DNA from 3 places in the Aliivibrio sp. 1S128 genome. Region 1 is predicted to be linked to each of the others. Evidence: riboswitches for the same ligand, from Rfam matches in the RefSeq annotation. Region 1 holds a riboswitch; each other region holds the start of a gene.

Region 1 (11,246 bases):
ATGAGCTAAAGGCTGTTATCAATGACAAGCCTTTTGCACAAATGGCATCAACAAGCTTATTAACAATGATAGGCTTTGCGTTGCTTGGTGGTTTAATTCTTAATATTATGCCGTGTGTATTGCCCGTATTAGGCATGAAACTGAACAGCATGGTGGCGTCTTCTCAAGCGAGTAAACGCTCAATTCGCTTGCAGTTTTTTGCCTCTGCCGCCGGAATATTAACCTCATTTTGGTTATTAGCAGCAGGGTTACTTATCTTAAAATTCACAGGCAGTGCTATTGGTTGGGGAATTCAGTTCCAAAACCCTATTTTCATTGGTTTTATGGTCACAATAACCGCCTTATTCACAGCTAATCTATTTGGTGTATTTGAAATTCAATTACCAAGTCGATTCTCTACCTCTCTTGCAAACAAAGGGAATGATTCAACGGTTGGGCATTTTGTACAAGGGATGTTTGCAACCTTACTCGCAACCCCATGCAGTGCGCCATTTCTGGGTACCGCGGTTGCCTTTGCATTAGGTGCAAGTACCCTTGAAATGTTGATGATATTCACTTTCTTAGGGTTAGGTATGGCACTACCTTGGTTGGTTTTTGCTTTATTCCCTCGCCTTGTTTCGTTTATGCCAAAACCGGGCATGTGGATGAATAAAGTCAAACTCATTTTTGGCCTCATGATGTTAATCACCACATTGTGGTTACTGAGTTTACTTACACCATTTATTGGTGGGCTATCAGCTGCCATTATTGGGTTATTACTCAGCACATACTTACTGTATCAAATAGGTAAAACCCAAGGTAAAAACACTGTTATTGCGATTATTGCTGTCATTGTATTTGCAAGTAGTGCTGCGCTAATTATTGGCAGCATGACAACAAAACACTGGGCTAGCCCTATTGAAGATAACCTTGCTTGGCAGCCACTTAATGAGCACGCCATTGATGAATACGTTAAACAAGGAAAAACGGTTTTTGTCGATGTAACGGCTGATTGGTGTATTACTTGTAAGGCCAATAAGATTGGTGTGATTTTGCAAGATCCTGTGTATTCAGCATTACAGCAAGATAACGTCATTACCATGAAAGGCGATTGGACGCACCCAAGCGATAAAATCACCAATTACTTAAAAAGCCATCAACGATTTGGGGTGCCACTCAATGTCGTTTATGGCCCCAATGCGCCTCAGGGATTACCATTGTCAGTGCTATTAACCAGTGATGATGTTATTCAAGCCATGGAATATGCAGGGAGAACAGACTAATGGCAAAGAAAGACATAACGCCAAAAAAGACACAAACGATGAAAGAAAAGATCACCCGTTGGGTAAAAGAGATCGTCAAATTCACGCTTATCATTACCTTGTTTTCTATTGCCGTTGATTTTTGGCGTAGCCAAGACATGCCATCAGAAACTATTCCTTCCCTGTCAATCAACACAATCGAGGGCGAATGGGTAGACATTAAGAAGATGAGTCAAGATGAACCCGTCTTACTTTATTTTTGGGGTACATGGTGCCCAGTGTGCAATGTTGTTAGCCCAAGCGTGAGTTGGTTATCAAGTGAGCATCACGTTGTTTCTGTCGCTATAACCTCCGGTGATAATACTCGGTTAACGACATTCATGAATTACAAAGGCTATGAGTTTCCCGTGATTAATGATTCAACGGGCAGTATTAGTAAAGAATGGGGAGTTACGGCTACCCCATCGATCGTCATCGTAAAAAACGGTGAAATATCTTCAATTACAACTGGCGTTACAACCCCAATGGGCTTGTGGCTACGTTTATTATTCGCTTAGGAGTCACTCCATGAAATCATTACTATTATCCGTATCAATCGCAGCAAGTCTTGTATTCTCACCATTGGTCTCAGCAGAAAGCCTTACGCCAAACCAAGAAAAGCAATTAACTGAAATATCCGATCTATTACGTCAAAATCCAAACATTATTGAAGGGTTACATTCAAATTTAACTCAATATATTGATGGACAACAAACTCTGGAAAATACTTTAAAACAGAATCATGATTACTTATACAACAACCCTGAACAACCTTATTTTGGTGCTGAAAATCCAAAGCTAACGATCATCAACTTCACCGATTATAACTGCCCTTATTGTAAGCGTTTAGAATCAGGATTAATTGAAGTGATTAAAAAACATCCAGAAATCCGCGTTGTAAATGTTCTGCTCCCATTTCAACAGCGCATGATCCCAGGACTAAAAACCAATACAGCATGGTACGCATTAAATGTGTGGGAAAATGACCGTTCTAAATTTGCCGAGGTACATCGTCTAATGATGGCAAAACCATCACGACATGACAGCACATCAATCATGAAAATTGCCGATCTTACTGATACTCAGAAAGATTTAACGCCCAATCAAAAGAAAAAAGAACTTGTTGAAAAAAATGAAGACATATTCTCTCAACTTGGTTTAAGAGGCACTCCAAGTTTGATCATTGGCGATGAAATTATCCCAGGATTTATTCCTCAAGACCAATTAGAAGCAACGATAAAAGCTCAGTTAAAATAAGCTAGAATAAAGTAGCTGTGGCCTACCTGTACCACAGCTACTTTATTTAATTTTCATCATTATAAAATATATAGTCTTTCTCACCAAAGTAGATCAATTAATTAACCATTGATAATCAATACATTTCTATATTGTAAGCCGCCGACCTTTCATTTATAAAAATAATAACCCTTCATTTCACGGTAACAACACCCTATATTTATAAAATTGCATTTTTTATGTACTATTATATTAAACGATCATTTAAATTGCCTGTAATGTTGAAATATTTCGTTTATTTTTTGAGGAAAATTAAGTATTCTTAACATCAACCCAACAAGGATAGATTGAACTAATATGCCTGAATCTAATGTTTCTATCATCGCTGTCGGTATTTCAACCTTACTATTAATTGCCATCGTTGCAATGAGTCGTTATGTAGGTTTTGATTCTATTTCAGATGTTTTTTTTGAAGGTGCTACGCTCATTTTACTTGTTTATATTTTCCTTACGGTAAAGCCACACCTTATTCCATACTCTAAAATAATGAATGGGGCTTACCTACTTTTATTTAATAAATGTTATGATTTATTAACTGAAATTCCATTCTTTGATAAATATTCTGACAACTATGAAATCATTGATACTATTCTCGATGATGGAACGTTATTAGTCGCTTTCTTATTAATTGCTATCGGGCTAACAACGATAGTGGCAAATATTATAAAAGAAAGTATGAAAGACGATTTGACAAGACTATATAACCGAAAAAAGTTTACCGATATCTCATTATCATCGTTTGATCTAATTTACTTTGATTTAAATGGTTTAAAGAAAATAAATGACATGAAAGGTCATGCCATTGGCGATCTTATGATCATTCGTTTTGCTCAAGTTCTTAGAGAGCATTGCTTAAAACAAGAAATGGCTTTTCGAGCAGGGGGAGACGAATTTATTGTTATCACTCAGCCTAATCGAGCAAACTCATATATCGCTAGTGTTTATAAAACATTAGAAAATGATCTTATTTCATTCTCATACGGGATTGAAAAAGCAACGAAAGAAAACTTTGAAGAAGCATTAATACAATCAGATAAAGCGATGTATAAAATGAAAAAATCACTAAAAAAGAGCACCTAAAGTGCTCAAATTTCATATTGATAAGCTAACTAATAGAACAATTAACGTCCCATCAATTCAAGTAACCCTTCACTTGCCTGCTTTGGCGATGTTGCATGGCAAATTGCCGACACTAAAGCAATACCATCCACTTGAGTATCTGCTACTTTCTTAATGTTCGTTTCGTTAATTCCACCAATGGCAACAAGTGGGAGTTTGCTTTCTTTAACCGCTTTCGTTAAACCGTCAATGCCCCACTCTTTAATAATATTAGTCTTAGTTGGCGTAGAAAATATCGCACTGATACCAAGGTAGTCAACAGGTAGATCTTGCGCCTCACGCAACTGCGTTTCATTTTCGACAGACAAGCCTAAAATCATATCAGAGCCTATCAATTGACGAGCAAGGTTTACAGGCATATCCGATTGACCTAAATGAACCCCATCCGCTTGCACCGCTAATGCCACATCAACACGATCATTAATGATCAATGGCACCCCACTGTCTTTTAATACTTCTTTTATCGCCAATGAGCGTTCAATAAAAGCACGTACATCACCATGTTTTTCACGGATCTGCACCATGGTTACGCCGCCTTTTATTGCCTCTGCAACAACGTGGCACAACGTATCAATGTCTTGTTGATCGTCAGTCACTAAATATAATGTATAAAGGTTATTCATATTACGAAACCTATGCATTAATCGTTAATTTCAAACGATGTGTAAGCGTTTCTTCATCTAACTGATAAAGCGTATCTAATAGGTTCATTTGCAAGCTACCTGGGCCTGCTGATTGCTCTGCGGCGATTTCACCTGCAACACCTAAAACAGCCGTCGCAGCAACCCCTGAATGATCACCTATTGCCGCAAAAGCCCCCGTTAATGCAGTATGAGTACAACCCATTCCCGTAACAAAAGGCATCATCGCATGGCCATTATTTAATTTATACTGTGCCTCTTTTGTGACAACGTAATCGGTTTCACCCGAAATAACGACGCTGCATTGATACTGCTGCGCGACATAACAAGCCGCACCTAATGCAGAATCACTGCTGTCTAATGCATCTACGCCTTTGCTCTTTGCGTTTTCACCTGCTAATGCGATGATCTCAGAGGCGTTGCCTCGAATAATCAGTGTATTCGCCGCTTCTGCGATTTGACGCGCGGTTTGGGTACGAAGTTGACTTGCACCACATCCTACCGGATCAAGCACCACCACTTTATTATTGAGATTCGCTTGCTCTACCGCGAAATGCATTCTTGGTGTCCATACGCTGTCTAATGTACCGATGTTGATCACCAACGCACCAGAGAAACTCATCATCTCTGCCATTTCTTGTTGGCTGTGCGCCATGATTGGTGACGCACCTAGCGCCAATAACGCATTCGCGGTGTTATTCATCACCACATAGTTAGTAATGTTCACAACTAATGGCTTTTTCTCGCGTAACATTGCCAATGCTTCAATAATTTCTTGCGTGTTCATGACTGTCATTGTTCTTCCTTAATTCGTTCGCTTTTTCATTAATAAAGTACTAATCATCAACAATTAGGCTTCATCTAATCCTTGCTGCCAAAACGCCACTTCCATACGAGTCGCCGTTTTAAAAATATGACACAAACGCTGTCCACGCTGACTATTAAGATCGATATCGGCAAGTAATTCATCTAGCTGTGTAATGCTTTTTTGCACGCCTGATTGAAACTCTTCACCACCATACATCTTGATCCAATTCGCATACGGATTGCCTTCTAGCTTAGTTGATTCTCTTGCTAGCAATTGCGCACCAATCACCCCATAACCAATAGAACAGGGCGCTAATGCTGCATATAAATCAATGAAATCACCAGACATACCGGTATCTAATACAAATCGAGTGTAGGCTACCGTGCCAAAGGCTTCTGGCTCTGCTTCCATCTCTATTTCTGACACGCCCCACTCACCACAATAAGTCACATGGTGTGCAATTTCAGAACTCAATAACGCTTGTACACTCGGTAACGCCATTCGCATTTCCGCTAACGTTCTCGCTTTATAAATCGCTAAGGCATACGCTCTGGTGTACTGCTTTAAAAACAAAAAGTCTTGCTTTAAATAATGTAGAAATGACGAATGCGCCAACTCTCCAAGCGCTAATTGTTGAACGAAGCTATGCTCGGTGTATTCGGTCCACTCGTTTTGACACGCTTGAATTAAGTCTTGATGATTCATACTGATTCTCTAAAAATAAACAGGGAAAATGGATTACAACACCGGCACAAAATCTTGGGCTTTAGGTTGTGTTTTTATGATCTTATGCTCGAACATAAACTCAGAGAAGCGATTGTAGCGTTCTAAATCAACCGCTGATGGGCGTAAGGCAAAACGCGTTAACGTGTCATTCCATGCGCGTTTATTTAATTCATTGTTTAGGGTATCTGGCGCGTAAGAAACAAAGGTTTTCCACGATTCATCAGGGTGATTCACAATAAATTGTGTCGCTTTTTCGATAGCGTGATTAAATTTCTTTAGCGCATCGGCATCGTATGTTTTGGCATTCGCAACAAAAACAAGCTCATCATACGAGGGCACACCATGCTCTTCTGGGAAAAAAGATTTCGCTTTGTAACCTTCTAATGCCAATTGATTGGTTTCAAAATTACGTAATCCTCCCCAAATAGCATCCACTTTTCCTGAGGCTAATGACGACGATAATGCCCAGCCTACATTGATGATTTTAACCTCAGAAAAATCAACCCCTTCTGTATTCAGCATCGTTCCTATCGTAGCGTCTTCATTACCCGCAATTGCAATACCGATCTTCTTGCCTTTCAAATCAGCTAAAGAGTTTATCTTGCCGTTATCCAGTACCATTAAGGTATTTAATGGCGTGGCGATAAGGGTTGCCGAACGAATTAACGGTAAGCCTGCTGCTACATCAATCGTTAAACTGGTTTGGTAAGAAATCGCTAAATCAATGTTATTGGCCGCCACTAATTTTGCCGGCATGCTTGGATCGGCGGGTTCTTGAATCGTCACATTTAGGCCTTCTTCTTTGAAGTAGCCTTTTTGTTGTGCGATAACCACTGGCCCATGGTTCGGATTTACAAACCAATCCAACATTAATGTCATCGCTTTGTCTTCCGCGCTTGCCATCATGGAGTAGCTTGAAATAAGCAGAGCCATCGCCCCTTTAATTACTCTATTTTTCATTATTCAATGAGTCCTTTTATTATGAATTTACTTATCGTGTTGCCACGGTATGAGTTTTTGAATCAATACATCCGCAAGAAAATACAAACTGACGGATAACGCCGCGAGAATAAATAACGCAGCAAACATTTCATCTATCATCATTCGAGCATTCGCTTGCAGCATCAAATAGCCGAGGCCTTCGCTTGACCCTACCCATTCACCAACGACCGCACCAATAGGCGCGACAACAACAGCAACACGAATACCAGATGCTAAGGCAGGTAAAGCCGCAGGTAAGCGAACGTATTTTAATAATTGCCATTTTGATGCACCCATCGTGTGGGCTAAATCAAGGTAACCACTAGGGGTATTTCGCAGCCCGTCATAACAACAGGTAGTCACAGGGAAAAAGATAATTAATGCCGCCATCACGACCTTTGATGCAATGCCATAGCCTAGCCACAACATCAAAATAGGTGCTATAGCAAAAACGGGGATTGCTTGACTCGCAATTAAAATTGGTAATAACCAACGGCGAAGTGGATCAAACAACAGCATTTGAAGCGCAAATAACAACCCCATAGAAAGGCCCAAGCCAAGACCAAGCAAGATCTCTTGAGCCGTTATCCATGAATGAGTAAGTAGCACATCGTATCGTTGTATTAATTTAGTAAAGACAGCCAATGGACTCGGTAAAATGAAGCTTGGTAAAGCAAAAACGATTACGATGAATTGCCACAACCCAAGAATAACCACCGCACTGATTAAGATTCTTATTAAGGATTTCACGCTTTGTAGCATTGGTTTTGGCGTTACTTTTCCTATCGTTGCTGATGTCGAATTTATAAGAAGTGATTTAGACATAATCGACCTCTAACGTATCAATTATCTGTTGTTGAAGTGCAGCTAACTCCGCATCAATCTTGCGAGGTACCGACGTACTTGGAACGGGTAAGGAGACCGCTGAAGCAGGTTGTCCTTGCATGATATAAACCGCATCACTCAGTCTTAACGCTTCTTGTGGATCATGCGTTATCAATAAAACGGTTTTATCTGCTAGCACTTGAGCAGCAAGATCTTGCAGGCGATAACGAGTGACGGCATCTAACGCAGAAAAAGGTTCATCCATTAATACCATTGGCTTGTCTTGCATTAATGTTCGAGCTAACGCGACACGCTGGCGCATCCCACCCGATAATTGCGACGGCATCGTAAACTCATGCCCTTTTAGTCCAACTAACTCTAAAAGTTCATGCGCTCTGTGTTTATCCGAATTCGGTTTCGTTGAATTAAAGCGGGAGTTCGTTGCAAACTTATCGGCAAAGCAGACATTATCTATTACGTTTAACCACGGCATCAATAAATCTTGTTGCGCCATGTACGCGATATTGCCTTCTAATGCGTTTACGCCATCAATCGAAACATCCCCTGACCACACGACTTTATCGGTCAATAATCCGGCGAGATAACGCAATATCGATGTTTTACCACAACCACTCTTTCCTAATATGGCTGTCCATTTTCCTTTAGGGATCGTCATATTTAGATTGAAAATAATAGGGTGTTCGCTGTCTTTATATTGTAACGCCCCATTAGAAATGACGGCACCAATGCGATTATTCACCCCCATTACTCTGGAGTATGTAAAGCAAAAAAGTGATTCACAGGCCCATGTCCCTGACCAATATTCAGTTCATCCGCATGAATAATCGCTTGAGTAATATAATGCTTACCTAGTGTTACTGCCGCCTGTAACTCATGACCTTGCGCTAAATACGAAGCAATCGCTGACGATAATGTACAGCCCGTGCCGTGTGTATTGCGAGTTTCAATTCGAGGTGTCGATAAACGTTCTATGGAATCAGATAAAATCAGCAAATCGGTACTGTTTTCATCCTTTTCTAAATGCCCACCTTTTAGCAATACTGACTTAGCACCTAATTGACGAAGTTCATCGATCATTGCTGTCATTTCTACTTCACTTTCGGGTACTTTCGCATTAATCAATGCTGCGGCTTCTGGTAGGTTTGGCGTGATAACATCGGCAAGGGGAAGCAGTTCAGATTTAAGGCTTTCAATAGCAGACGATTTTAGAAGAAGATCACCGCTGGTCGCGACCATAACAGGGTCAACCACAAGATAGCGAGGAGAGTATTGTTTTATTTTTTTCGCAACCGAGCGGATGATATCAGAATCACTTAACATGCCGACTTTAACGGCGATAACATTTAAATCAGAAAAAACAGCATCCAGTTGCTGCTCAACAAATTCACTGCTGATTGGATAAATGCCCGTCACGCCCTGCGTATTTTGAGCCGTTAATGCGGTAATCACCGAGCACGCATAACTGCCGGTTGCAGAAATTGCTTTGATGTCAGCTTGGATCCCTGCACCACCACCACTGTCAGAGCCAGCAATAGTTAATACAATCGGTGTGGTAGAAGATAATGTAGATAAAAGCGCAGTGTTGTTTAATGAAGGCATACTTATTTTCCCTAACTAACGGTCAGGAAAAACAGTCGAGTGAGAACAAGTACGTATAGACGTAGATCTCACCAAAAGAAACGGATCTAATTGAAAGATCGTGTCAAAAGGACCATTAGTTCCCTACGTCAGTACTAACTGAATCAGGTTCAACGGGTTCGCTATTGCGATCTCAGCCTATTGGCTCCCCGACTAATGCCGTCATACTATCACTAATCGATTTGTAAATAGTATGCTTTTTTATGAGAATGATAACTGTATTAGTTAATTCTTATCTTGAGAACTCAATTTGGATGCTAATTGAGCAACTATCGTTTTACGCATATCAGAAAGCTTTGGAGCTTCACCTACTTGCCATGGCAATGGACGCATTAGATTCATGGTTCTTAATCCAAAACGTGCCGTTAATAAACCAATCCCTAACCCCTGTGCTGCTCTGGTTGATAATTTACCGGCAAGGCCAGTAGATAGCATATCAACACCAACATCCGTCACCATTTCAGTTGCTCCTGCAAACGCCATGTTTTGCAAAACCATTTTGAACAAACGTAAGCGGCCCCAATAGCCAAGCTCTACCCCATAAACTTGAGAAACTTGTTCGATTAATCGAATATTACGCCACGCTACTAATAACATATCCACCACAGCTAATGGACTTAATGCCACCATCAATGCTGATTCACCTGCGTGTTTACTAATTAATGCTTTTGCTCGTTTATCTTGCTCTGACACCACCATGCTGTCATACATTTCAAATACTTCAGCGTTATTATGATGCGATTCAATGCTGTTCTCCCAGCGCGTATATTCTGCCGTATTCGCCGTCGCTCCTTTCTTAGCTAATGCTTCACAGAACGGTTTTGCCTGACCAATACCATTGCCTTCAACCAATTCAGTTACTTGATGTTGAATTTCAGCTCGGTTTTTAAGTTTACGCAATGTCCATAATTCACGACCAATAGCAGTAACCCCCATGATTGCTGCAAGGCTAATTAACCCAGCCCAGCCTAATGACAGAAAATCAGCCGATTGAATTGCGGTAATAACATGATCAACACTTTGCCATACTGTTAATCCAAGGAAACCACCAATCAGTGTTTTAATACTCCAATGGGTTTTCTTTTTCACTAATGGCGTTTCAATATCAAGATCATCCAATTCACTTTCGTCTTCAATCGCTTGAGGAATAAAAGTTTGTGTTTCTTCGAACAGTTTTTGAGTATTCAGCGATTCTGTAGTCTGCTCATTTTCTGTAAATTGAGGCTCAGATTGAAATACGCGCTGTTTTTTTAATTCACTCATACTAATTTGTCTCCTAATAAAAACTGCATCGCCTTATCCATACGGATATGTTGTAGCGGTTTGTCAGTCTCACTTTCTAACGGCTGAAAACTCATGAAATTAAAAGGTTTTGTTTCCCAATACGCTTTACTTGGAATACGTTTAGGCACCTCACCCGGAAACATCATCATCGGTGTTTGATTGGCGGTGACCCCTGATATTGCGGAAAATAATTCACCGTCGTCCTCAATCATTCCCGCGGTGGTTGCTTGAATTGAGGCAATGCTCATGCACTCCATTTTAATGCCTTCGTAAGCGGTTTCTTGCCATGTTTGGTGGATCATTTGTTGCAACAGCGACACCATATTGGGGTGTTGTTCAGGCGTAACGTGATCGGCTTTGGTGGCAGCAAACAACACTTTATCTATCTTTGGGGAAAACAGACGTTTAAGCATTGAGCTTTTGCCATACTGGAAACTACGCATCAACTGATCGACAGCCTGACGCATATCATTAAATGATTGTTCACCCGCATTTAACGGCTGTAAGCAATCAACCAATACAATTTGACGATCAAAATGTCTAAAGTGTTCGTTATAAAACTTCTTCACTACATGTTGTTGGTAGTGCTGATAACGTTTTTTAAGCACGGCGATGTTTGAATCTTTC
Region 2 (11,246 bases), on a different contig from region 1:
GTGATAACGAAGTTGTAGCAAAACTATTTACCGAGTTAGGTCCACGCTTTGCACAACGTGCTGGTGGTTATACTCGTATTCTGAAGTGCGGTTTCCGTACAGGTGATAAAGCGCCAATGGCTTACATTGAGCTTGTAGATCGCCCAGAAGTAGAAGCTGCAGCTGAGTAATCAGTAGTAGTTTCAAGAAAAAACCGAGTCTTAGGACTCGGTTTTTTTGTATCTGAACTATATGAAATTAATTATTAATCTTGCCATTCATCCAGAAAATCCTGAACTTTATTTACCATATTGATAGACCCAACAAAGAAGGGAACACGTTGGTGCAATTCTGTTGGTTTGATATCAAGGATACGTTGCTCACCATCTGTCGCTTTACCCCCCGCTTCCTCGATTAGCATTGCCATTGGATTACATTCATAAAGTAGTCTTAATTTACCATTTGGGTAAGCTTGAGTACTTGGGTAGAGATAGATCCCACCTTTAAGTAAGTTCCTATGGAAATCTGCAACAAGAGACCCGATATAACGTGAAGTATATGGGCGGTTATCTTCTGGTTTTATTTCTTGGCAATACTTTAGATATTGTTTAACTCCTTCAGGGAATCGAATGTAATTCCCCTCATTAATAGAATAGATACTTCCATCTTCAGGGACTTTCATATTCTCATGAGATAAACAAAATACCCCAAGGGATGGGTCATAAGTAAACCCATGAACACCATTTCCTGTTGTGTAAACAAGCATGGTAGAAGAGCCATAGATAATATAACCCGCAGCTACTTGTTTATTACCTGGTTGGAGGAAATCTTCTTCTATTGCCGGAGTTCCAATTGGGGATATACGACGGTATATAGAGAAAATAGTACCTACAGAGACATTGACATCAATATTTGATGAGCCATCTAATGGGTCCATTAATACGACGTATTTAGCGTTTTGATTTAGTTCTTTATTAAAAGCAACCGCTTCATCTTCTTCTTCACTCGCAACGCCACAGACTTGATCTCGATTTTCTAATGCGGCTTTAAATTTATCGTTAGCGTAAAGGTCCAGTTTTTGTTGTTGTTCACCTTGAATATTTTCTTCACCAGAAGCACCAGTAATATCAACAAGTCCAGCTTTGTTAATTTCACGGTTTACAATTTTAGCAGCCAACTTAATTGAACCAATTAGTGATGATAACTCTCCACTTGCATGAGGAAAGTCATGTTGCTTTGCAACAATAAACTCACCGAGGGTTCTTATTTCAGACATAGTTATTCCTTTATTCTCTGTTATTAGATATCAATGATAAGTGGGGTTAGGTACTGATTTATTTTTACAGTAGTTGTGTTACTGTTTGCTGTAATTCATTCTATAACATAGAACTTTTTAAGAGTATTGAAGTAACTCTGTATCGAGGTTACTCACTTAATTTAATATAAGACGGTTTTTTATTATGCATATTCATATTCTTGGTATTTGTGGCACCTTCATGGGAGGCGCTGCAACATTGGCTCGTCAACTTGGGCATAAAGTTACGGGATGCGATGCTAACGTATATCCCCCGATGAGTACGTTATTAGAATCTCAAGGCATTGAGATTATTGAAGGCTTTAATCCAAGTCAGCTAGATCCTGCTCCAGACCTTGTTGTGATTGGTAATGCGATGAGTCGTGGTAACCCTTGTGTCGAGTATGTATTAGATAAAAATCTTAAATACACCTCAGGGCCACAATGGTTACAAGAGTTTCTATTGCAAGATCGCTGGGTTATGGCTGTTGCAGGAACGCATGGTAAAACAACGACAGCAAGTATGCTTGCATGGGTTCTTGAAGAGTGTGGTTACAAACCTGGTTTCTTAGTTGGTGGCGTACTTGGTAATTTTGGAGAATCCGCTCGATTAGGCGAAAGTATGTTTTTTGTCGTTGAAGCGGATGAATATGACAGTGCTTTTTTTGATAAACGTTCAAAGTTTGTTCATTACCGTCCACGAACTTTAGTGCTGAATAACCTAGAGTTTGATCATGCCGATATTTTTGATGATCTTGCTGCTATTCAGCGTCAATTCCACCATTTAATTAGAACGGTTCCAAGTACCGGACGTATTTTTGCACCAACACAAGATAAGCCACTAGAGCAAGTACTCGCTCAAGGTTGTTGGAGTGAGCTTGAATTTACTGGTGAAGGTGGTCAATGGAAAGCTAATAAGCTTAAGAAAGACGGCAGTTCATTTGAACTTTACTTTGAAGATGAGAAAGTTGGTCAGGTTGATTGGGATTTAGTCGGCGATCATAATGTCAGTAATGCATTGATGGTGGTAGCTTCTGCTCGTCATGTGGGTGTTACTCCCGATTTAGCTTGTGAAGCGTTAGGTAAATTTATTAATACTAAGCGTCGTCTTGAGTTGAAAGGTGAAGTGAATGGTGTGAGCGTTTATGATGATTTCGCACATCATCCGACAGCGATTGATCTAACGCTAGGTGGCTTACGTAATAAAGTGGGCGATAAGAAAATTATTGCGGTACTAGAGCCTCGATCAAGCACCATGAAATTAGGCGTTCACAAAGATACGTTGGCGGCTTCTCTGCATGCAGCCGATTCGGTTTATCTTTTCCAGCCAGATAATATCACTTGGTCGGTAGATGATGTTGCACAACAATGCACTCAGCCCGCTTATACCCATAATGATATTGACTGCTTTGTTGATATGATTGTGGCAGAAGCACAACCAGGCGATCAGATATTAGTCATGAGCAATGGTGGTTTTGAAGGCATTCACGGTAAATTACTTGATAAGTTGAGCCAATAAATGAAATCCAAAAAGAAAGCGATCACATTAGCCATGACAGGAGCATCAGGCGCTCCTTATGGATTAAGGCTGTTAGAGTGCTTACTTGCTGCTGATTATCATGTTTATTTTTTAATATCGTCAGCTGCTCGAGTAGTGATGGCAACAGAGCATGATTTAAAGCTACCAAGTGGCCCTGATGCAATGAAAGTGGCTTTGGTTGAGCACTTAGCCTGTAAGGCTGAGAATTTAACAGTGTGCGGCAAAGAAGATTGGTTCTCTCCTGTCGCTTCAGGTTCAGCGGCACCAAAACAAATGATTGTGTGCCCGTGCTCTGCAGGTAGTGTTGCCTCTATTGCTCACGGTATTTCAGATAATCTTATTGAACGCGCTGCTGATGTCGTATTAAAGGAACGTGGACAATTAATTCTTGTTGTCCGAGAAACCCCATTTTCAACGTTGCATTTAGAGAATATGTTGAAGCTATCTCAAATGGGCACAACGATTATGCCAGCAGCGCCAGGCTTTTATCATCAACCTAAATCTATTGAAGACTTAATTGATTTTATGGTTGCCCGGATATTAGACCATTTAGGTGTAGAGCAAGGGCTTGTTCCTCGCTGGGGATATGATCAGCGTCAGAAGGTTTAATAAACCTCTGGCTCATTAAATCATTCACACATACAATATGGCCTCTCATCGGGGAGCGACTAGCTGAGATTAGTGAGTATTGGAGAATACTGGCTTAAACCCGTACTACCTGAATCAGATAATGCTGGCGTAGGGATTGAGATGACATCCTCCTTGAGAATATCAACTTAATTCTGTGCCGCTCAAAAGGATGTAAGCGCACATAATGAACACTCTTTCTATTTCCTCTCCATTTAAATTATTGCCGACAGCGTTAGCTATCGTCGCGGCATCTTCTTTTTCTGTTTCTGCTGCAGATACCCTAACTGTTTATACCTATGATTCTTTTGCCGCTGATTGGGGCCCAGGACCAACCATTGAAGCGGCTTTTGAAGCGCAATGTGGTTGTGATTTAAAATTGGTTGCACTTGATGATGGTGTTTCTATTTTGAATCGACTTCGTTTAGAAGGAAAAAATGCAAAAGCAGATGTCGTGTTAGGTTTAGATAATAACTTAATGGCAGAAGCGAAGGCGACAGGGTTATTAGCTCAGCACCAAGTTAATACCGATTCTGTCACTTTACCGGGTGGCTGGAACGATACTACCTTTGTTCCTTATGACTTTGGTTACTTTGCCTTTGTTTACAATAAAGAAAAAGTAAAAAATCCACCAAAAAGTTTAAAAGAGTTAGTTGAAACTCGTGATGATTTAAAAGTCATTTATCAAGACCCAAGAACGTCAACACCAGGTCAAGGTTTATTGCTGTGGATGAAATCAGTCTATGGTGATGATGCGCCGCAAGCATGGAAACAACTGGCTAAGAAAACGGTTACCGTAACTAAAGGTTGGTCTGAAGCTTACAATATGTTTTTAGAAGGCGAATCTGATTTAGTTTTATCTTATACCTCTTCTCCAGCGTATCATTTGGTTGCTGAAAAAGACGATAGATTTGCAGCGGCTAATTTTTCTGAAGGTCACTACACTCAAGTAGAAGTGGCGGCGAAAGTAAAAAGCTCTCAAAATAATAAACTAGCGGATGAGTTCCTTGAATTTGTTTTAAGTGATAAGTTTCAATCAGCGATGCCAACAGGTAACTGGATGTATCCTGTGACGGATGTCGCTTTACCTAAGGGGTTTGATAGCTTAACAGTACCAAGTAAAGCACTGTCATTTAATTCACAAGTGATTTCGCAACAACGTAAATCATGGATCCGTGAGTGGCAACACGCCCTGACATTCTAATATTGAAATAAGGGGCACTATTGTGCTCCTTTCTTTTGGCAACTATGAAAATTACCTCTTCTTATAACTCTGTCCCTGTTTTGGGATATTTCATTGCAATTGTTATCGTTGGCTTTGTTGGTGGAGCGATCAGTGCTTTGTTTTTTGAATCACCAAGCTTGGATTTAAGTCTAATTTGGTTTGATCCTTATTACCGCTATATTACGAAATTTAGTTTATACCAAGCATTTCTATCCACTTTACTTAGTATTAGCCTTGCGATTCCGACCGCATATGCATTATCACGTCGACAATTTTTAGGTCGAGGCTTGTTGCTAAAACTCTGTGCTACAACGCTTGTTTTACCAGTGTTGGTTGGTGTGTTTGGTTTATTGTCTATCTATGGGAATAGCGGTCTCCTTGCTGATCTATTGGCGTCTTTTGGTTATTCACTTCCTTTTTCTATTTATGGTTTAAATGGCATTTTACTGGCGCATGTTTTTTTTAATTTTCCCTTTGCGACACGACTTTTTTTACAAACCTTAGATTCAATTCCTACTGAGCAGCACCAATTATCGGCTCATTTAGGATTAGCTGGTTGGAATAAGTATAGATTGGTTGCTTGGCCTAGAGTTAAACAGCAACTTCCTCATGTTGCTGGTTTGGTTTTTATGTTGTGCTTTACCAGTTTTGCTACGGTCATGGCGTTAGGGGGGGGGCCTAAGTCAACGACAATTGAACTCGCGATTTATCAAGCAATTAAATTTGATTTTGATTTACAATCAGGTGCAATTTTAGCTTTGTGGCAGATGCTATTATGCGGCGTACTTTCTTTAATTATCCAACGTTTTTCAACATCGGTAGCTGTTGATTCGGCGTCTATACATCAAGCAGTGCTATATCAAGATTCAACCAAAGAGCGACTATGGGATAGAGTTTGGATTGTATTTCTTATTTTATTCTTATTACCGCCGCTATTTATGGTTGTGATTAGTGGTCTAAATTCAGCGTTGATAACAGTGCTAACATCGTCTGAATTTTGGTTAGCATTGGTCAACTCTTTGATTGTAGCGTTAAGTGCAGCAATACTAGCTATGGTTTTTGGCGTTATTTTATTGCATACGACAAGAGCATTAAGACTAAATCAAAAGCGTTTATTAGCGGATAAATTAGATTTGATGGGGACGATGATCTTAGTCACCCCAGGATTAGTGATTAGCACTGGGTTATTTTTATTGTTGCGAAACATAACGGACGTATTTTCAATAGCGATTTGGGTTGTGGTACTGGTTAATGCATTAATGGCTCTGCCTTATGTGATAAAAACATTAGCTCAACCATTACTTCATATTGCACAACAATATCAACTATTATCAGCAAGCTTAGGGCTTTACGGATTTACTCGTTTTCGATTGATTGAATGGCGAGCGTTAAGAAAGCCAATGGCTCATGCATTTGCGATAGCATTTATTATGTCAGTAGGAGATTTAAGTGCTATCGCCTTGTTTGGCAGTCAAGATTTTAGAACCTTGCCGTTATACCTATTTCAATTATTAGGTAGCTATCAAATGGAGGCTGCCGCCGTTATTTCTCTAAGTTTATTAGTTTTGAGTGTGGGGGTATTTAGCATCGTGGAATGGCTATTTTCCTCTAAGGATCAAGGTGAAGCATAATGTTAAGTTTTTCTGATGTGAAATATCGTTACCATTCAGAGTTGTTTGAATTTGAGTTGGCAGTAAATCAAGGTGATGTCGTTGCAATTCTAGGGCCTAGTGGCGCAGGGAAAAGTACATTACTCAGTTTATTAGCAGGATTTATTACACCTGAATCTGGTGATATCACTATTGAGCAACAATCCTTGTTATCACTAGCGCCTCATCAACGCCCATTGTCGATGCTATTTCAAGAGCATAATCTTTTTGCCCATTTATCGATTGCAGATAATATTGGTTTGGGTATAAAAGCAAATTTGCGTCTGACAGATATTGAGAAAAATCAGGTACAAAATGCAGCTCAACAAGTTGGTGTCGATACATTATTACATCGTTTGCCTGATCAACTTTCAGGAGGACAAAAACAGCGTGTAGCATTAGCTCGATGTCTTGTTCAAAAGAAGCCAGTGTTACTCTTAGATGAGCCTTTTTCTGCTCTTGACCCCATGTTAAAAGAGGAGATGATTTTGTTGATAAAGCAATTAATTGAAACACAAAATTTAACTGTACTGATGGTAACGCACAGTTTGCAGGATGCAAAAGCATTGGCTTCTCATTATGCTTTTATATGTCAGCAGAAAATATTGAGTTATGGAAATATGAGCGACCTAGAAACGCAAGATAATCCGATGCAATTAGTGCGATACTTACAAGCGGTTAAGTAAACTTTTCACTCTCAAATTGGGTATAATCGACTACACTCAGTTTTATGATAAATAGGCGTGACCTAACTGCTCTCATACAGTAAGATTGGCGCCCTTTTGAACCTCGCCATTTTAAGGCTGTCTATTCTCGGTTCATTATAAATTCTCACTCTATATAAAATAAATTAATTAATTTTGAGGTGTATTACTACTATGTCATTTGCTTTGGGCCAACGTTGGATCAGTGATACAGAAAGTGATTTGGGTTTAGGAACAGTGGTTGCTGTTGACGATAGAACCGTATCTATACTTTTTGCCGCATCAGAAGAAAACCGTTTATACGCAAAACAGGATGCACCCGTTACCCGAGTGATGTTCAATAAAGGCGATACAATTGAAAGTCATGAAGGTTGGTCTTTGGAAGTTGAAGACGTTATCGAAGAGGGTGGATTATTAACTTATATTGGTACAAGAACAGATACTGATGAAGCAAACGTAGTTCTTCGAGAAACGTTATTAAGCCACCAAATCCGTTTTAATAAACCTCAAGATAAATTATTCGCTGGTCAAATTGACCGTATGGATCGTTTTGCGCTACGTTTCCGTGCACTTAAAAATCAATATGAACAACATAAAAACCCAATGCGTGGTTTGTGTGGTATGCGTGCTGGTTTGATCCCTCATCAGCTATATATTGCTCAAGAAGTTGGCCGTCGTTATGCCCCTCGTGTTTTACTTGCCGATGAAGTGGGTTTAGGTAAAACGATTGAAGCCGGTATGATCATTCACCAACAAGTACTTTCTGGTCGTGCAGAGCGTGTATTAATTGTTGTTCCTGAAACGTTGCAACATCAATGGTTGGTCGAAATGATGCGTCGTTTCAACCTGCATTTTTCTATTTTTGATGAAGAGCGTTGCATTGAGTCTTATGCGGATTCAGAAAACCCATTTGATACGGCACAACTTGTATTGTGTTCATTAGATTTTATTCGCAGAAGTAAACGTCGATTTGAGCAAGTGGTTGAAGCTGATTGGGATCTTCTTGTTGTCGATGAAGCACATCACCTTGAGTGGAATCAAACAAAACCAAGCCGTGAATATCAAGTGATTGAAGCGATTGCAGAAGAAACGGCAGGTGTTTTACTGCTAACGGCAACGCCTGAACAGCTAGGTCATGAAAGCCACTTTGCTCGTTTACGTTTATTAGATCCAGATCGTTTCTACGATTATGACGCGTTTGTTGAAGAAGAGCGTCAATATCAGCCTGTTGCTGATGCGGTCACAGCGTTAATGAGTGGTGATAAGCTATCGAATGAAGCGAAAAATCGCATTGCAGATCTGCTTTCTGAGCAAGATGCTGAGCCTCTATTTAGAATTATTGAATCTTCTGCATCAGAAGAAGAACAAGCAAAGGCACGTCAAGAGTTAGTCGATAACTTAATGGATCGTCATGGTACAGGGCGTGTGTTATTCCGTAATACTCGTGCTGCAATTAAAGGTTTCCCATTACGTAACTTAAATTTAATGCCAATGCCTCTACCATCGCAGTACGCAACGTCAATGCGTGTTGCGACTATGATGGGCGGCCGCATGAGTGATGAAGCTCGTGCAATGAAAATGCTTTATCCAGAAGAAATCTTTCAAGAATTTGAAGGTGATAGTGCGACGTGGTGGCAGTTTGATCCCCGTGTAAACTGGTTGCTTGAATTACTAAAAGAAAACCGTAACGAGAAAGTATTGATTATCGCTTCTCGTGCTTCAACTGCATTGCAACTAGAACAAGCATTACGTGAGCGTGAAGGTATTCGTGGTACGGTTTTCCATGAAGGCATGTCTATTATCGAACGAGATAAAGCCGCTGCTTATTTTGCACAAGAAGAAGGTGGGGCTCAGGTTCTTATCTGTTCAGAGATCGGTTCTGAAGGTCGTAACTTCCAGTTTGCTAATCAATTAGTGATGTTTGATCTACCGTTTAATCCTGATCTACTTGAGCAACGTATTGGTCGTTTGGACCGTATTGGTCAAAAACGTGATATTGAAATCCATGTTCCGTATCTACAAGGCACATCTCAAGAATTACTGGCTCGTTGGTTTGATGAAGGCCTTAATGCCTTTGGTGAAACCTGTCCTACTGGTCGTGCTGTGTATGAAAAATTCTCGGATGCGATTATCGCTATTTTAGCAACGGGTAAATCAGATGGATTAGAACCTCTGATTGAAGAGTCAGCGGCATTAAACAAAGCGTTAAAAGTACAGTTAGAACAAGGGCGAGATCGTTTATTAGAAGTTCATTCTAATGGCGGTGATAAAGCAAAAAAACTTGCCGAAAAAATTGCGGCGACAGATGGCGATATTAATCTAGTTAATTTTGCATTAAACCTGTTTGATACTATTGGTTTGAATCAGGATGACAAAGGTGAAAATGCCATTGTTGTTACACCTGCAGAAAATATGTTGGTGTCGAGCTACCCAGGTTTACCTTATGAAGGTTGTACTATCACGTTTGATCGTGAAACGGCACTATCTCGTGAGGATATGAACTTAATCAGTTGGGAACATCCAATGATTCAAGGTGGCATTGATTTAGTTCTTACCGAGGGTGTCGGTGCAACGGCTGTTTCTTTATTGAAAAACAAAGCCTTACCAGTAGGTACATTATTACTTGAATTGATCTATGTGGTGGATGCACAAGCACCTAAGCAAAGTGGTATTGGGCGCTTCTTACCTAAGACTCCAATTCGTTTGATGATGGATAGCAAAGGTAATGATTTATCGGCTCAAGTTGAATTTGAAAGCTTTAACCGTCAACTAAGTCCTGTTAATCGCCATATGGCAAGTAAGCTGGTTAACTCTGTGCAAAAAGACATTCACGCGCTGATTGATAAAGCTGAAGTTAGCATTGAAGATCGTATTGAAGCTGTCCGAGTCGATGCAAACGCTGAAATGAAAACGGCATTAAATACTGAGCTAGAGCGTTTGCAAGCGTTAAAGGCAGTAAACCCAAATATTCGCGATGAAGAGTTAACTCAAATTGAAACACAAATGAGCGAGCTTTCAGCTTATATTGGTAAAGCTCAAGTACAGCTTGATTCACTGCGTTTAATCGTCGTGAGCCATAACTAATCATGGCAATGCTTGAGTACAACCCACCAATGGAACCGCTTAATATTGTTTATCAAGATGAAGCGATTCTTGCGGTGAATAAACCTGCGGGATTACTCTCTAATCCCGGCAGAGCTTCAGAGCACTATGACAGTGTATGGTCTCGTGTTATTGCTGAGTTTCCAGATGCTCAGCTTGTGCACCGCCTTGATATGTCGACGTCTGGGCTGATGATTTTTGCTTTATATAAAGAAGCGGAAAGGCACATTAAAAAGCAGTTTCAGTATCGCTTAACTCATAAAGTGTATTACGCACGAGTATGGGGAAAAGTTGAGAAAACAGAAGGGCATATCGATTTACCGTTAATTTGTGATTGGCCAAATCGTCCACGCCAAATGGTGTGTTACGAGCATGGAAAGCCCTCACAAACTGGGTATCAAGTGATACAAGTTGAAGATAAGACAACATTAGTGCGCTTATTACCGATTACGGGCCGTTCTCATCAACTGCGAGTGCATATGATGGAAGAGGGGCATGAGATTGTCGGAGATGAGTTTTATGCTTGTGAAGAGGCTCTAGCGTCTTCTGAGCGTTTGCAACTGCACTCTGCTGAGCTGAGCTTTTACCATCCAGAAACGGACAAATTCATCAGTTTATTCGCACCTTGTGAGTTTTATCCTGAAGCGAAATCAGGCGTATTAGATTCAATGAATATTGCGCCAATAAGACCTGACTATAAAACGTTACCTAAGCAGTAGCCGTTTAATATATAACTAAAAAAAAGGAGCTCACCGGCTCCTTTTTTATTTTCAGTTATAGGAAAATTAACCCTGAGGTTTAACAACCATAACATTAATTGGTGAGTTTTCTACGACTTTGCTCGCCACAGACCCCAACATTACTTTATCAATTTTAGATCGTTTATGGCTTGGCATTACGATTAGATCTGCACCTAGGCGTTCAGCGTAATCTAAAATAGTGACATAAGGTTTGCCTTCTGCAACGTGTACTCTGTATACCACGTCTTCGTCTACAAACTTAGCCGCAAATTCATTCAGTTGCTTTGACACATCTTCCTTCATTTGCTTTGCTGCACCTTTAGGAAAATAAGTCGACACCATTGACATATGGATCCCAGGTAACACATTTAATAAATGCAGTTCAG
Region 3 (11,246 bases), on a different contig from region 1:
AGAAAGTTTTGCTATCTTATCAACGTTGATGTCTGAGATAAAAGTCGATGCTGACCAGCTTAAAGCAGTAAAACAGGAGTTTAATCAAAACCGCAGTGCATACCTAGAAACGCCATTAGGTAAATTTACTCAAGCGATTAACCACAATACGTATGTAGTAACGAGTAGCCATCGATTACTGGAAGGCACTGGAGTGGCTGACGTAACTGATGATCAAATAAAACAAATACATCAATTATTATTCCAACAGAATAGAAATTATCAGTTAGTGATTGTTGCTGATCTTAAACCAACAGAGTTAAAACCATTACTTCGCCAATATGTGGCTAGTATTCAATTCGCTAATTCTGAACCAGTTAACTATGCCGCAGGCTACAAAGAATCATTTGAGCCTAGCTTTACAATGGCAGTTAATACCGAAAACAACAGTCACTATATCGCTCATTTTATTGCGAATAAGGCTGATGAGAAGCTATCTGCAAAAACCTTGTTTATGAACGATATGATGCAACGCATTGTATCTAAACGTTTGATGTCTTATGTGCGTGAAGAGCTGAGCTTAGATTATGCACCTTATGCAGAAATCATAAATTTTGATGGTGAGTTACGAAGTAATTGGATTGTTGGTGCTCAAGTTGCCCCAAAAAATGCGGAGCTTATTGAATCAGCGATAGATAAAGTGATTGCTGATTTATTAAATGGAGTGTCCGAAGAGGAAACCCGTTCTGCTGCAAAACAGTTAGTGGTTGATTTGTCCCCGATGAAAAATAACTCATCACAACAAGCCTGGCTATTTACGAGGTACACAATACATGGCTATGGAATTGATGCGTTATTGAATATTCAAAAGACAGCTGATTCTATACATTCGCAGGAGATGACGGCGTTAATCCAGAGTACATTTGGAGACGATGTTCGTAAGTCTACATACTTAGCAACACCAACAAAGCGATAAATTTCATTTTTTTATGTAAATAAAGTGTGATCTAGATCTTGTTTTTTGGAAGGTAAGCAGTACAATTCGTTGCTTAATTAATCGCTAAGGTTTTATAACAATGAATTACGATTTAGGTTCTGTCTATCTTGGTCAAGTTGCTGCAAAAAATATGCTGAACGAAGAAATGTATGGCAAACAGCAATCAAGAAAGAAAAAATCAAACGTAACTAAAAAACTTTGGAAAGGATTCGAAAGTGTAAATACTAAAATGGTTAATGCGGTGAGTGGTTACACTCCTGTACTTACTTGGTAAGTTATTTACAAGAGTTACTAAAAAGGCGCTTAAATAATTAAGCGCCTTTTTATTTGCCATTTATTAATGATAGGAGTAGCATTTCTTCTGTTGATTGGTATGCGTACCGTTCATCAGGTGATGGATTTCCACCTTTAACCGCTCTAATTTAGAGATAATGATTCCTACTGTAGCGTATCCTTATCAGATAACTCTGATAGTTTTTGGATAGATCCGTCTATAGTAGAGCTGTTTGTTATTTCTCTTCTCTTCTAAGATAGTCTATCCTTTTGATTAACCATATATTAAAAGATAGAAATTCATGGCACATCCTCTTAATCGAAATTTTCAAAATATTTTCCAAGTATTCCGTTGGTCTTTACTTATACTTCCGGTTGCTTTGCTCGTTGGTTCATTTAATGCCTTCTTTTTATGGTTGCTCAGCGAGGCAACTCAGACTCGAATCAATAACCCTTGGTTAATTTACCTTTTGCCTCTTGCAGGGTTAGTGATTGTTTATAGCTACCGTAACTGGGGTAAGAACTCAGCCGGTGGTAATAATTTGATTATGGATGAGATAAATCAGGCTGGTGAGGGGGTTCCAGTTCGAATGGGGCCTTTAGTTCTGATCACAACCGTTATTACTCATCTATTTGGTGGTTCTGCTGGTCGAGAAGGGACCGCTGTTCAGATTGGTGGTGCAACAACGGATTGGTTATCAAGAGTATTTAAGTTATCTGAAGATGACCGACGAATGATGCTGACTGCTGGTGTTGCTGCGGGTTTTGCTTCTATCTTTGGTACCCCATTTACTGGCGCTATCTTTGCGCTTGAAGTGTTATTTATTGGTCGAATTAAATTCAATGCAATCATTCCTGCTTTGTTAGCGGCAATTTTAGCGAATGTCGTCGCCTCTGCATGGGGTGCTCATCATACTCATTACTTAATTAGTTTTGATCAAGTCAGTACCTTGTTTGGTCATGTGGTTGATATTGATCTGGTATTGATGGCTAAGGTAATTGTTGCTGCGATTGCGTTTGGTTTTGTGGGTTATTTGTTTGGCGAATTAACCCATGGTTTTAAAGACCTATTTAATGCCACGTTAAAAAATCCATATCTCATCGTGGTTGTTGGCGGTTTAATGGTGATTGGTATCACTCAACTTATTGGTAACTACGATTATATTGGTATAGGGGTATACCCAAGTCGGGATGGCGGTGTGAGTATTACCTCCGCATTTAGTGCTGGCGGAGCAGAATGGTATAGCTGGATTTTGAAGTTATTGCTTACCGCGATAACGTTAGCTGCTGGTTATAAAGGGGGAGAAGTAACACCACTGTTTTTTGTTGGTGCAACCTTCGGTAACTTCTTAGCTTGGGTGATGGGAGCGCCAGTTGATCTGTTTGCAGCTTTAGGATTTTTAGCCGTATTTGCAGCAGCAACCAACACTCCGCTAGCGTGTACAATCATGGGGGTTGAGTTGTTTGGCGCGGATTACTTACCTTACTTTGCGTTAGCGTGTTATACCGCTTATTACTTCAGTGGTCATACTGGGATTTATTCATCTCAACGTGTAGCGGTATCTAAAACATTAGAGCATGGTCGTGATCATGATGGCTCTAATAAAATTGGGTCATATCGAGAATATAATTCATCGACGTTAAAGCACATGGCTAAAAAATTGATGAAAGGTGATAAGTAGTTTCACGTGGAACATTGCTATTACGGTAGATTGGAATCTAATTTACCGTTGTCTGTGAGTTAGAGTTGGACATGCTTTAACTCGCAAACTCCACCAACCAGCGTGAAACAATGCCTTTCTTCGTTTCAATTTCAATTTACTTTCTTTATACTCCGATAACGTTCAGTTTTTCACCAAGAAATTCTGAAAGAAACTTGTCGGAGTGCTTAGTACTTTTTTAAAGTACGAGCTGAGACCGCATTGCGGGATCCGTAGAACCTGATCAGGCTAATACCTGCGAAGGGAACAAGAGATAATCTACATCTTAGTTATGAAAAATAGCTGAATTATTTGATAGGTAATAGAATCATTATAATTTTATTATTATTGAAAGTAACATCGGCGTGAGTGATAAAAGCTTACAGATACATTTTATTTCATACTGAGAACCTCTTGCTACAACTCAAATCCGACAAGCAATTATTCTATTTTTACCAAGGAATTTTGCTATGTCGTCAAGTCGTAAACAAGCACGTTTAGATGCTAAAACTAATATCGAATCGTTATCGGTTCAACCATACCCCAACTCAAGCAAAGTCTATATTCAAGGTTCACGCTCTGATATTCGCGTGCCTATGCGTGAAATTTCTCTGGCTGATAGCTTAGTCGGTGGCAGTAAAGAAAATCCAATTCTTGAACCAAATGAACCTATCCAGGTGTATGACACGTCTGGGGTCTATACCGATCCAAATTACGACATTGATGTTTATCAAGGCTTGCCAAAATTGCGTGAGCGTTGGGTAGAGGAACGAGCTGATACAGAAATGCTAGGTGGGGTTAGTTCGGTTTACTCCCAAGAACGATTGGCTGATGACACATTAGATGAGCTTCGTTATGGCAATCTACCAACCATTCGTCGAGCGAAAAAAGGACAATGTGTTACCCAACTTTATTATGCTCGCCAAGGTATTATTACCCCAGAAATGGAATACATCGCGATCCGTGAAAACATGGGACGTCAAAAATTTGCAGATGAACAACTAAATCATCAGCATGCTGGCCACAGTTTTGGTGCCAACCTTCCAAAAGAAATTACCCCTGAATTTGTACGTAACGAAGTCGCCGAAGGGCGAGCGATTATTCCTGCCAATATCAATCATCCAGAAGCAGAACCAATGATCATTGGTCGTAATTTTTTAATTAAAGTTAATGCCAACATTGGTAATTCATCGGTCAGTTCGTCGATTGAAGAAGAAGTCGAGAAGTTGGTTTGGTCTACGCGTTGGGGCGGCGATACCGTAATGGACTTATCTACTGGTCGAAATATCCATGAAACTCGTGAATGGATTTTACGCAATAGCCCAGTACCCATTGGCACTGTTCCTATGTACCAAGCACTTGAAAAAGTAAATGGCGTGGCTGAGAACCTAAACTGGGAAGTGATGCGAGATACCTTAATTGAGCAAGCGGAGCAGGGTGTAGATTACTTTACGATTCATGCTGGATTATTACTTCGTTATGTACCAATGACGGCGAAAAGAGTCACCGGAATTGTCTCTCGCGGCGGTTCTATCATTGCAAAATGGTGTTTAGCGCATCATCAAGAAAGTTTCTTATATACGCATTTTCGTGAGATTTGTGAGATTTGTGCAAAGTACGATGTTTCTCTTTCTTTAGGGGATGGCTTACGTCCGGGTTCAATTGCGGATGCCAATGATGAAGCACAGTTTGCTGAATTGAGAACGCTCGGTGAGTTAACTAAGGTTGCTTGGGGATACGATGTTCAAGTGATTATTGAGGGGCCGGGTCATGTGCCAATGCACATGATCAAAGAGAACATGGACGAGCAACTCAAGCATTGTCATGAAGCACCGTTCTATACATTAGGCCCGTTAACGACTGATATTGCTCCTGGCTATGATCATATAACGTCGGGAATTGGTGCGGCCATGATTGGATGGTACGGCTGTGCAATGCTTTGTTATGTCACACCAAAAGAGCACTTAGGCCTACCGAATAAAGAAGACGTTAAGATTGGTTTGATCACCTATAAATTAGCCGCTCATGCAGGTGATTTAGCCAAAGGTCACCCGGGTGCTCAAATTCGAGATAACGCCTTATCAAAAGCCCGTTTTGAATTTCGTTGGGAAGACCAGTTTAATCTGTCACTTGATCCGATTACGGCTCGTGAATTTCATGATGAAACGCTGCCTCAAGAGTCGGGCAAGGTAGCTCACTTTTGTTCAATGTGCGGACCTAAATTCTGCTCAATGAAAATTTCACAAGAGGTTCGTGAGTATGCCAAAGATATTGATCAAGTTGCATTAGACCAAGCGATAAACATTAAGATGATTGACGATCCACTTGAAGGGATGCGTCAAAAATCAGCAGAGTTTAAGGCGTCCGGTTCTGAGCTTTATCATCCAGCTTTTGGTGCGGAAACACTGGAAAGTTAATTCTCTTTTTACCCATAAAATTACTATCAGTGTTTCACGTGAAACACTGATATGGAGTTCAAACGATGTATTTTTTCCCAGCAATAGATAGAGAAAAGTTTGGCCTTTACCCTGTGGTAGATGATGTGGCATGGATAGAAACCTTACTTAAACTTAATGTTCAAACCATTCAATTACGAATTAAAAACCCAGAACACCCTGATTTAGAAAACCAGATCATCAAAGCGATTAGACTCGGCCGTGAATATGATGCCCAAGTCTTTATTAATGACTATTGGCAACTAGCAATAAAGCATGGCGCGTTTGGTATTCATCTTGGACAAGAAGACATTGAAGTGGCCGATTTACTTGCCATCTCTGATGCCGGTATTTGTTTAGGGCTATCTACTCACGATGACAGTGAGTTAATGACCGTTAAAGCACTGAACCCAAGTTACTTAGCTCTTGGTCATATTTTCCCTACGCCGACCAAAGACATGCCATCAGAACCTCAAGGTTTAGTTAACTTAGCGAACAACAGAAAATTAGCGGGTGATATACCAACCGTTGCTATCGGTGGTATTGATTTAACGGTTGCTGAGCAAGTGTGGCAAACAGGCGTTGATAGCATTGCGGTCGTTCGAGCTATCACTCAAGCCGATAATATTGAAAAAGCCGTCAATCAGTTTTCTGCGATTTTAGCCCAACCAAGAACATCCGATTACCTTCTTAAAACGCAAAATGCACTTGAGGTGATGGATGAGTAATTTATTGATGGAAGGATTAAATGATCAAGATTTCCTTCGTTATAGCCGACAAATCATGTTGCCTGATATTGGTGAGCGAGGACAATTGTCTCTTCGAAATAGCACCGTGCTAATGGTTGGTTGCGGAGGGTTGGGATCATCTGTTGGAATGTATTTGGCTGCTGCTGGCGTGGGAACGTTGATTATTGCCGATGGCGATGACGTTGAACTTAGTAACTTACAGAGGCAAGTGGTTTATCGTGAGCAGAGTATAAAACAGAATAAAGCGTTAGCGATGGCTCAAGAACTGCAATCGATAAACAAGACGATCACGATTGAGGTGATAACGAAGCACCTAACAGAACCTGCGCTTTCACGATTCATTACTCAGGTCGATGTTGTTCTGGATTGCACTGATAACTTAACAACACGTCACAATATTAATGCCGCCTGTGTTCAACATCAGGTGCCTTTAATTTCTGGCGCAGCGATTGGTTGGCAAGGACAATTGATGTTGTTTTCAAATAAGGGTGATGAGTTAGGCAACACATCGTCGTCTTGTTATCACTGTCTGTTCCCTTTTATTGAAAGCCAACAAACGAAAAACTGTCAATCTTTCGGAATTATTGGGCCAGTGGTTGGCATGATAGGCAATCTACAAGCCTTAGAGACAATTAAGTATTTAACGAAACCTGAGTGGATGGCATGGAGTTCACTGCATCAATTTAATGGTAAGTCATTATCTTGGTCGACGATGGGTATTCCCAAAGATCATTGTTGTCCTGTCTGTCAGTCACCAAGTGATTTTAACGATGTTTCACGTGAAACATGTAATAAAGAGAGAGAATCGGTCAGTGAATAATTTAATTAGTGTGGAATTAAATGGGGTTGTGCATCGGGTTGAAAAGAAAATGACGTTATTCATGTTTCTATCTCATCAACAAATAGAAACTCAAGGGTGTGCGTTAGCTATTGACCAACAAATCGTTCCTCGAAGTGAATGGCAACAACGTGGTTTATCTGACGGTGAATCTATTTCCTTATTCCAAGCCATTGCAGGAGGCTGATATGACACAACCATTGATTATCGCAAATACACCATTTTCTTCTCGGTTGTTTACTGGAACAGGAAAATTCCCCAATTCGTTAATAATGCAGCAGGCATTAATTGAGTCGGGTTCTGAGCTCGCAACGATGGCATTAAAACGAGTGGACGTGAGCAATCCTGAGGATGACATTTTAAAGCCAATTATTACAGCGGGCATAAATTTACTGCCTAATACATCTGGAGCTAAAAATGCCCGAGAAGCGATTTTTGCGGCTCAGTTAGCCAGAGAGGCATTGCAAACTAATTGGTTGAAATTGGAAATCCACCCAGATCCAAAATACCTAATGCCCGATCCGATTGAGACATTAAAAGCGGCGGAAGAATTAGTTCGCCAAGGATTTATTGTATTGCCTTATTGCCACGCTGATCCGGTGTTATGCAAACGACTTGAAGAAGTCGGTTGTGCGGCAGTGATGCCGTTGGGTGCGCCTATTGGGTCAAACAAAGGCATTGTGAGTCGTGATTTTTTAGAGATTATTATCGATCAAGCAAAAGTGCCCGTTGTGGTTGATGCTGGAATTGGCGCACCATCGCATGCGGCCTTTGCGATGGAGTTGGGTGCTGATGCGGTATTGGTGAACACCGCGATTGCTGCAGCAAGAAATCCAGTGGCGATGGCTACGGCATTTAAGTTGGCGGTTCAGTCTGGACGATTAGCGTATGAAAATGGGTTGGCGTCTGTGAGTTCTCAAGCGGTGGCATCGAGCCCATTAACGGCATTTTTGGATTAACTCCCGAGGCTAAGGAAAGACGATGACGTTTACTGATGAATGGAAAAAACTGAATTGGGATGAGGTCAAACTCTCCATCTACAGTAAAACAGCGCAAGACGTAGAAAGAGCGTTGAACAAACCAAAGCGTAATTTAGACGATTTTAAAGCGTTAATCTCACCAGCCGCAGAAGGGTATTTAGAGCAAATGGCTCAAGAATCCGCGCGGCTGACTCGCCAGCGATTTGGCCATACCATGGGGTTTTATATTCCTCTTTATCTTTCGAACCTATGTGCAAACGCGTGTACTTATTGTGGGTTCTCGATGGAGAATCGAATTAAACGAAAGACCTTGAATCAAGATGAAATTGCTAACGAGATTGATGCGATTAAAGCGATGAATTTTGACAGTGTACTTTTGGTGACTGGAGAGCATGAAACCAAAGTTGGGATGAATTATTTCCGTGATACGGTTCCTCAAATTAAGCGGTCATTTAATTATTTGGCCATGGAAGTTCAACCATTAGATCAACACGAATATGCAGAACTAAAAACATTGGGTTTAGATGCCGTGATGGTGTACCAAGAAACTTACCATCCATCGACGTATGCGGAACATCATTTGCGAGGTAACAAAACGGACTTTAACTACCGCTTAGAAACGCCGGACAGATTAGCCAAAGCAGGGATTGATAAAATAGGCATTGGAGCCTTGATTGGTTTAGAAGAGTGGCGCACCGATTGTTTTTATGTGGCTGCGCATTTAGATTACTTGGAGCGTACGTACTGGCAAACAAGGTACTCGATTTCCTTTCCACGTTTGCGTCCATGTGAAGGCGCTTTGCAACCCAAATCAATCATGAGTGATAAACAGCTTGTGCAGTTAATCTGTGCATACCGTTTATTAAATTCGGAAGTTGAATTGTCACTGTCTACTCGTGAGTCTGAATACTTTAGAGATAATGTATTATCGCTTGGAATTACTTCTGTTTCTGCAGCATCAAAAACTCAACCTGGAGGTTATGCAAATAACGAAGAGGCATTAGAGCAATTTGCTATTAGTGATGAGCGCTCAGCGTCTGCGGTTGCACAAGCGGTTAAGGCGAGGGGTTTTGAACCGGTATGGAAAGATTGGGAGCGAAGTTATTCGGGATAGTTAGCTCTCATGACAATTGAGTGTTTCACGTGAAACCTATTTAAAAAATGAATACAAAAATGCCACGTTAATTCGTGGCATTTTAATTTTTAATAATTAGTTTACGTTGATTAACTTTCGTAGCTTAATTCAGCCGTTGCTTTTCTTAGCCATTCTTTCACTTTGCCATCAACTAATGGGCCGACGTCATTCCATACTTTTTGATGGTAATTGTTTAACCAAGCAAGTTCTGGACGGTTTAGCATATCGATATTGATTAAGCGTTTATCAATAGGGCAACGAGTTAACGATTCAAAGCCAAGCACTGAAAAATCACCTTTAGTTTCAATCTCAACAACCAACTCTAAGTTTTCAATACGAATACCAAACTCGTCTGCACGGTAGTAACCTGGTTCGTTTGATAACACCATACCAGGAAGCAAAGCTGTATTATTGACGACTTTAGCAATGCGTTGTGGGCCTTCGTGAACACTTAAGAAGTGACCAACACCATGACCAGTACCATGATCATAATCATAGCCTTGAGCCCATAAATGTTGACGAGCAAGAATATCTAATTGATGACCACATGTACCTTTAGGGAAGCGAGCAGAAGCTAAACCAATGTGACCTTTTAAAACTAAAGTAAACTGCTGTTTAATATCATCACTTGGAGTGCCAACCGCAAGAGTTCGAGTGATGTCTGTTGTCCCATCTGGATACTGACCGCCTGAATCAACAAGGTATAAGCTGTTCATTTGTAGCTTGCCTGGTTCAGGTTGGTTTTCATGATTATAGTGGCACATTGCGGCGTTGCCTGCAGCCGCTGAGATAGTATCAAAACTTAAATCAGCTAATGTTTCATCTTCTTCACGGAAGCCTTGAAGTTTATCAGCAAGCACCGCTTCGTCATGTAAATTACCCGCTTCGATTTCTGCATCAAACCACGTTAAAAATTTCACCATTGCTGCGCCATCACGAACGTGACACGCTTTCATGCCTGCTTTTTCAGTGTCATTTTTAGCGGCTTTTGGCAATAAACATGGGTCAGATGCCTCTATGATAGTGGCACCAGCAGCTGAAAGTACAAGTGACATCCATGCATTTGAGGTTGCAGAATCTACTAATACTTTTTTACCTGTAAGTGATTCTAGAATTGATTGTAGTTCTTCAGGTTTATGTACTCTAACACCTTGACCAACATGTTGACTAAAGTCAGAAGGTAGGCGAGCTGGATCTAAGAAAAAATCGACGGTTTCATCGGCATGAATAATGGCGTGAGATAATAGCACTGGCAAACGAGATACGTCTAAACCACGAACGTTCAGTAACCAACAAATAGAATCTAATTGCGTCAATAGTGCGGCATCCGCATTTTTCTTTGCAACTTCTTCTGCTATCTCATTGCGCTTATCGGCGCTTGATTGACCAACTAGATCAATAGGCATTAAACGAACATCTGACACTTTTACTTCTGGACGTTCTGCCCAACAAAGGTCAATAGGGTTCGTTGTGATCGTTTCTAAGGAAACAAAACCATCAACCGTTATCGTGGCATTTTTTAACCATTGTGCAGTATGCATTCTAGGGTCTACAGCGACTTTTGAATGAGTAGCAAGTGTTTCCTTAATCCATTCTAATAATGGTTCTTCATGTAAGTGACGGTACTCAAACACATCCGCAGGCACTTGTTTACGAACTTGAACGGTATAGCGACCATCAACAAAAATCGCAGCTTTATCTTTGGTTATCACCGCTGCACCAGCAGAGCCTGTAAATCCTGTTGCCCATAATAAACGTTCATTATGTTCAGGAATGTACTCGCCTAAAAACTCATCTTCATGTGGAATGATAAGTGCGTCAAAATCTTGTTTAACAAGCCATGAGCGAAGTTGCTCAATGCGTTGAGAAGTCTGTGGGTGCATCTGAGTATCCTTATTGGTGTTCTGTCCGTATATGGCGAGGCAGAAAGCGGGATTATTATTCGAGTTATAACCTAGCGCTTTTATAGCGCATCTGCAATTGTTGATGCTGATAAATCTTTACAGCGATTAATAATGGTATTACGCAGCCAGCAATTTGCAGCATCATTCTCTTTTTGTTGATGCCAGAAAAGTGTATAGGCCATTTGAGGTAATTCGGTAGGTAAAGGCAATACGACTAAATTAAGTTGTTTTGCAATCAGCTTAATAAAGTGGCTAG

The links. A riboswitch is a leader RNA that binds a small molecule or an ion and turns the genes downstream of it on or off. The one in region 1 is predicted to bind thiamine pyrophosphate.
Positions count from the first base shown of each region.
Region 2: it holds a riboswitch for thiamine pyrophosphate, as region 1 does, so the genes downstream of both, thiB (thiamine ABC transporter substrate binding subunit) here and thiD (bifunctional hydroxymethylpyrimidine kinase/phosphomethylpyrimidine kinase) in region 1, are expected to answer to the same signal.
Region 3: it holds a riboswitch for thiamine pyrophosphate, as region 1 does, so the genes downstream of both, thiC (phosphomethylpyrimidine synthase ThiC) here and thiD (bifunctional hydroxymethylpyrimidine kinase/phosphomethylpyrimidine kinase) in region 1, are expected to answer to the same signal.

Region 1 covers NZ_MAJV01000025.1:396,905-408,150, reverse strand. The annotation lists gene A6E03_RS06105 (protein-disulfide reductase DsbD) at 1-1,262, shown strand, start outside; gene A6E03_RS06100 (protein disulfide oxidoreductase) at 1,262-1,798, shown strand; gene A6E03_RS06095 (DsbA family protein) at 1,809-2,537, shown strand; gene A6E03_RS06090 (GGDEF domain-containing protein) at 2,874-3,656, shown strand; gene thiE (thiamine phosphate synthase) at 3,698-4,318, opposite strand; gene thiM (hydroxyethylthiazole kinase) at 4,329-5,132, opposite strand; gene tenA (thiaminase II) at 5,187-5,849, opposite strand; gene A6E03_RS06070 (ABC transporter substrate-binding protein) at 5,883-6,830, opposite strand; gene A6E03_RS06065 (ABC transporter permease) at 6,858-7,613, opposite strand; gene A6E03_RS06060 (ABC transporter ATP-binding protein) at 7,669-8,442, opposite strand; gene thiD (bifunctional hydroxymethylpyrimidine kinase/phosphomethylpyrimidine kinase) at 8,442-9,296, opposite strand; TPP riboswitch at 9,400-9,497, opposite strand; gene A6E03_RS06050 (YcjF family protein) at 9,561-10,598, opposite strand; gene A6E03_RS06045 (YcjX family protein) at 10,595-11,246, opposite strand, start outside.
Region 2 covers NZ_MAJV01000179.1:87,768-99,013, reverse strand. The annotation lists gene rplQ (50S ribosomal protein L17) at 1-170, shown strand, start outside; gene fbp (class 1 fructose-bisphosphatase) at 245-1,255, opposite strand; gene mpl (UDP-N-acetylmuramate:L-alanyl-gamma-D-glutamyl-meso-diaminopimelate ligase) at 1,440-2,792, shown strand; gene A6E03_RS19490 (flavin prenyltransferase UbiX) at 2,793-3,422, shown strand; TPP riboswitch at 3,462-3,575, shown strand; gene thiB (thiamine ABC transporter substrate binding subunit) at 3,628-4,644, shown strand; gene thiP (thiamine/thiamine pyrophosphate ABC transporter permease ThiP) at 4,689-6,296, shown strand; gene thiQ (thiamine ABC transporter ATP-binding protein) at 6,296-7,000, shown strand; gene rapA (RNA polymerase-associated protein RapA) at 7,193-10,102, shown strand; gene A6E03_RS19465 (pseudouridine synthase) at 10,105-10,839, shown strand; gene A6E03_RS19460 (universal stress protein) at 10,906-11,246, opposite strand, start outside.
Region 3 covers NZ_MAJV01000002.1:1,978-13,223, forward strand. The annotation lists gene A6E03_RS00880 (pitrilysin family protein) at 1-955, shown strand, start outside; gene A6E03_RS00885 (hypothetical protein) at 1,056-1,250, shown strand; fluoride riboswitch at 1,358-1,424, shown strand; gene A6E03_RS00890 (voltage-gated chloride channel family protein) at 1,552-2,931, shown strand; TPP riboswitch at 3,120-3,233, shown strand; gene thiC (phosphomethylpyrimidine synthase ThiC) at 3,420-5,366, shown strand; partial or broken gene thiE (thiamine phosphate synthase) at 5,441-6,112, shown strand; gene A6E03_RS00905 (HesA/MoeB/ThiF family protein) at 6,105-6,953, shown strand; gene thiS (sulfur carrier protein ThiS) at 6,946-7,158, shown strand; gene A6E03_RS00915 (thiazole synthase) at 7,160-7,930, shown strand; gene thiH (2-iminoacetate synthase ThiH) at 7,953-9,065, shown strand; gene A6E03_RS00925 (aminopeptidase P family protein) at 9,176-10,969, opposite strand; gene A6E03_RS00930 (LysR family transcriptional regulator) at 11,050-11,246, opposite strand, start outside.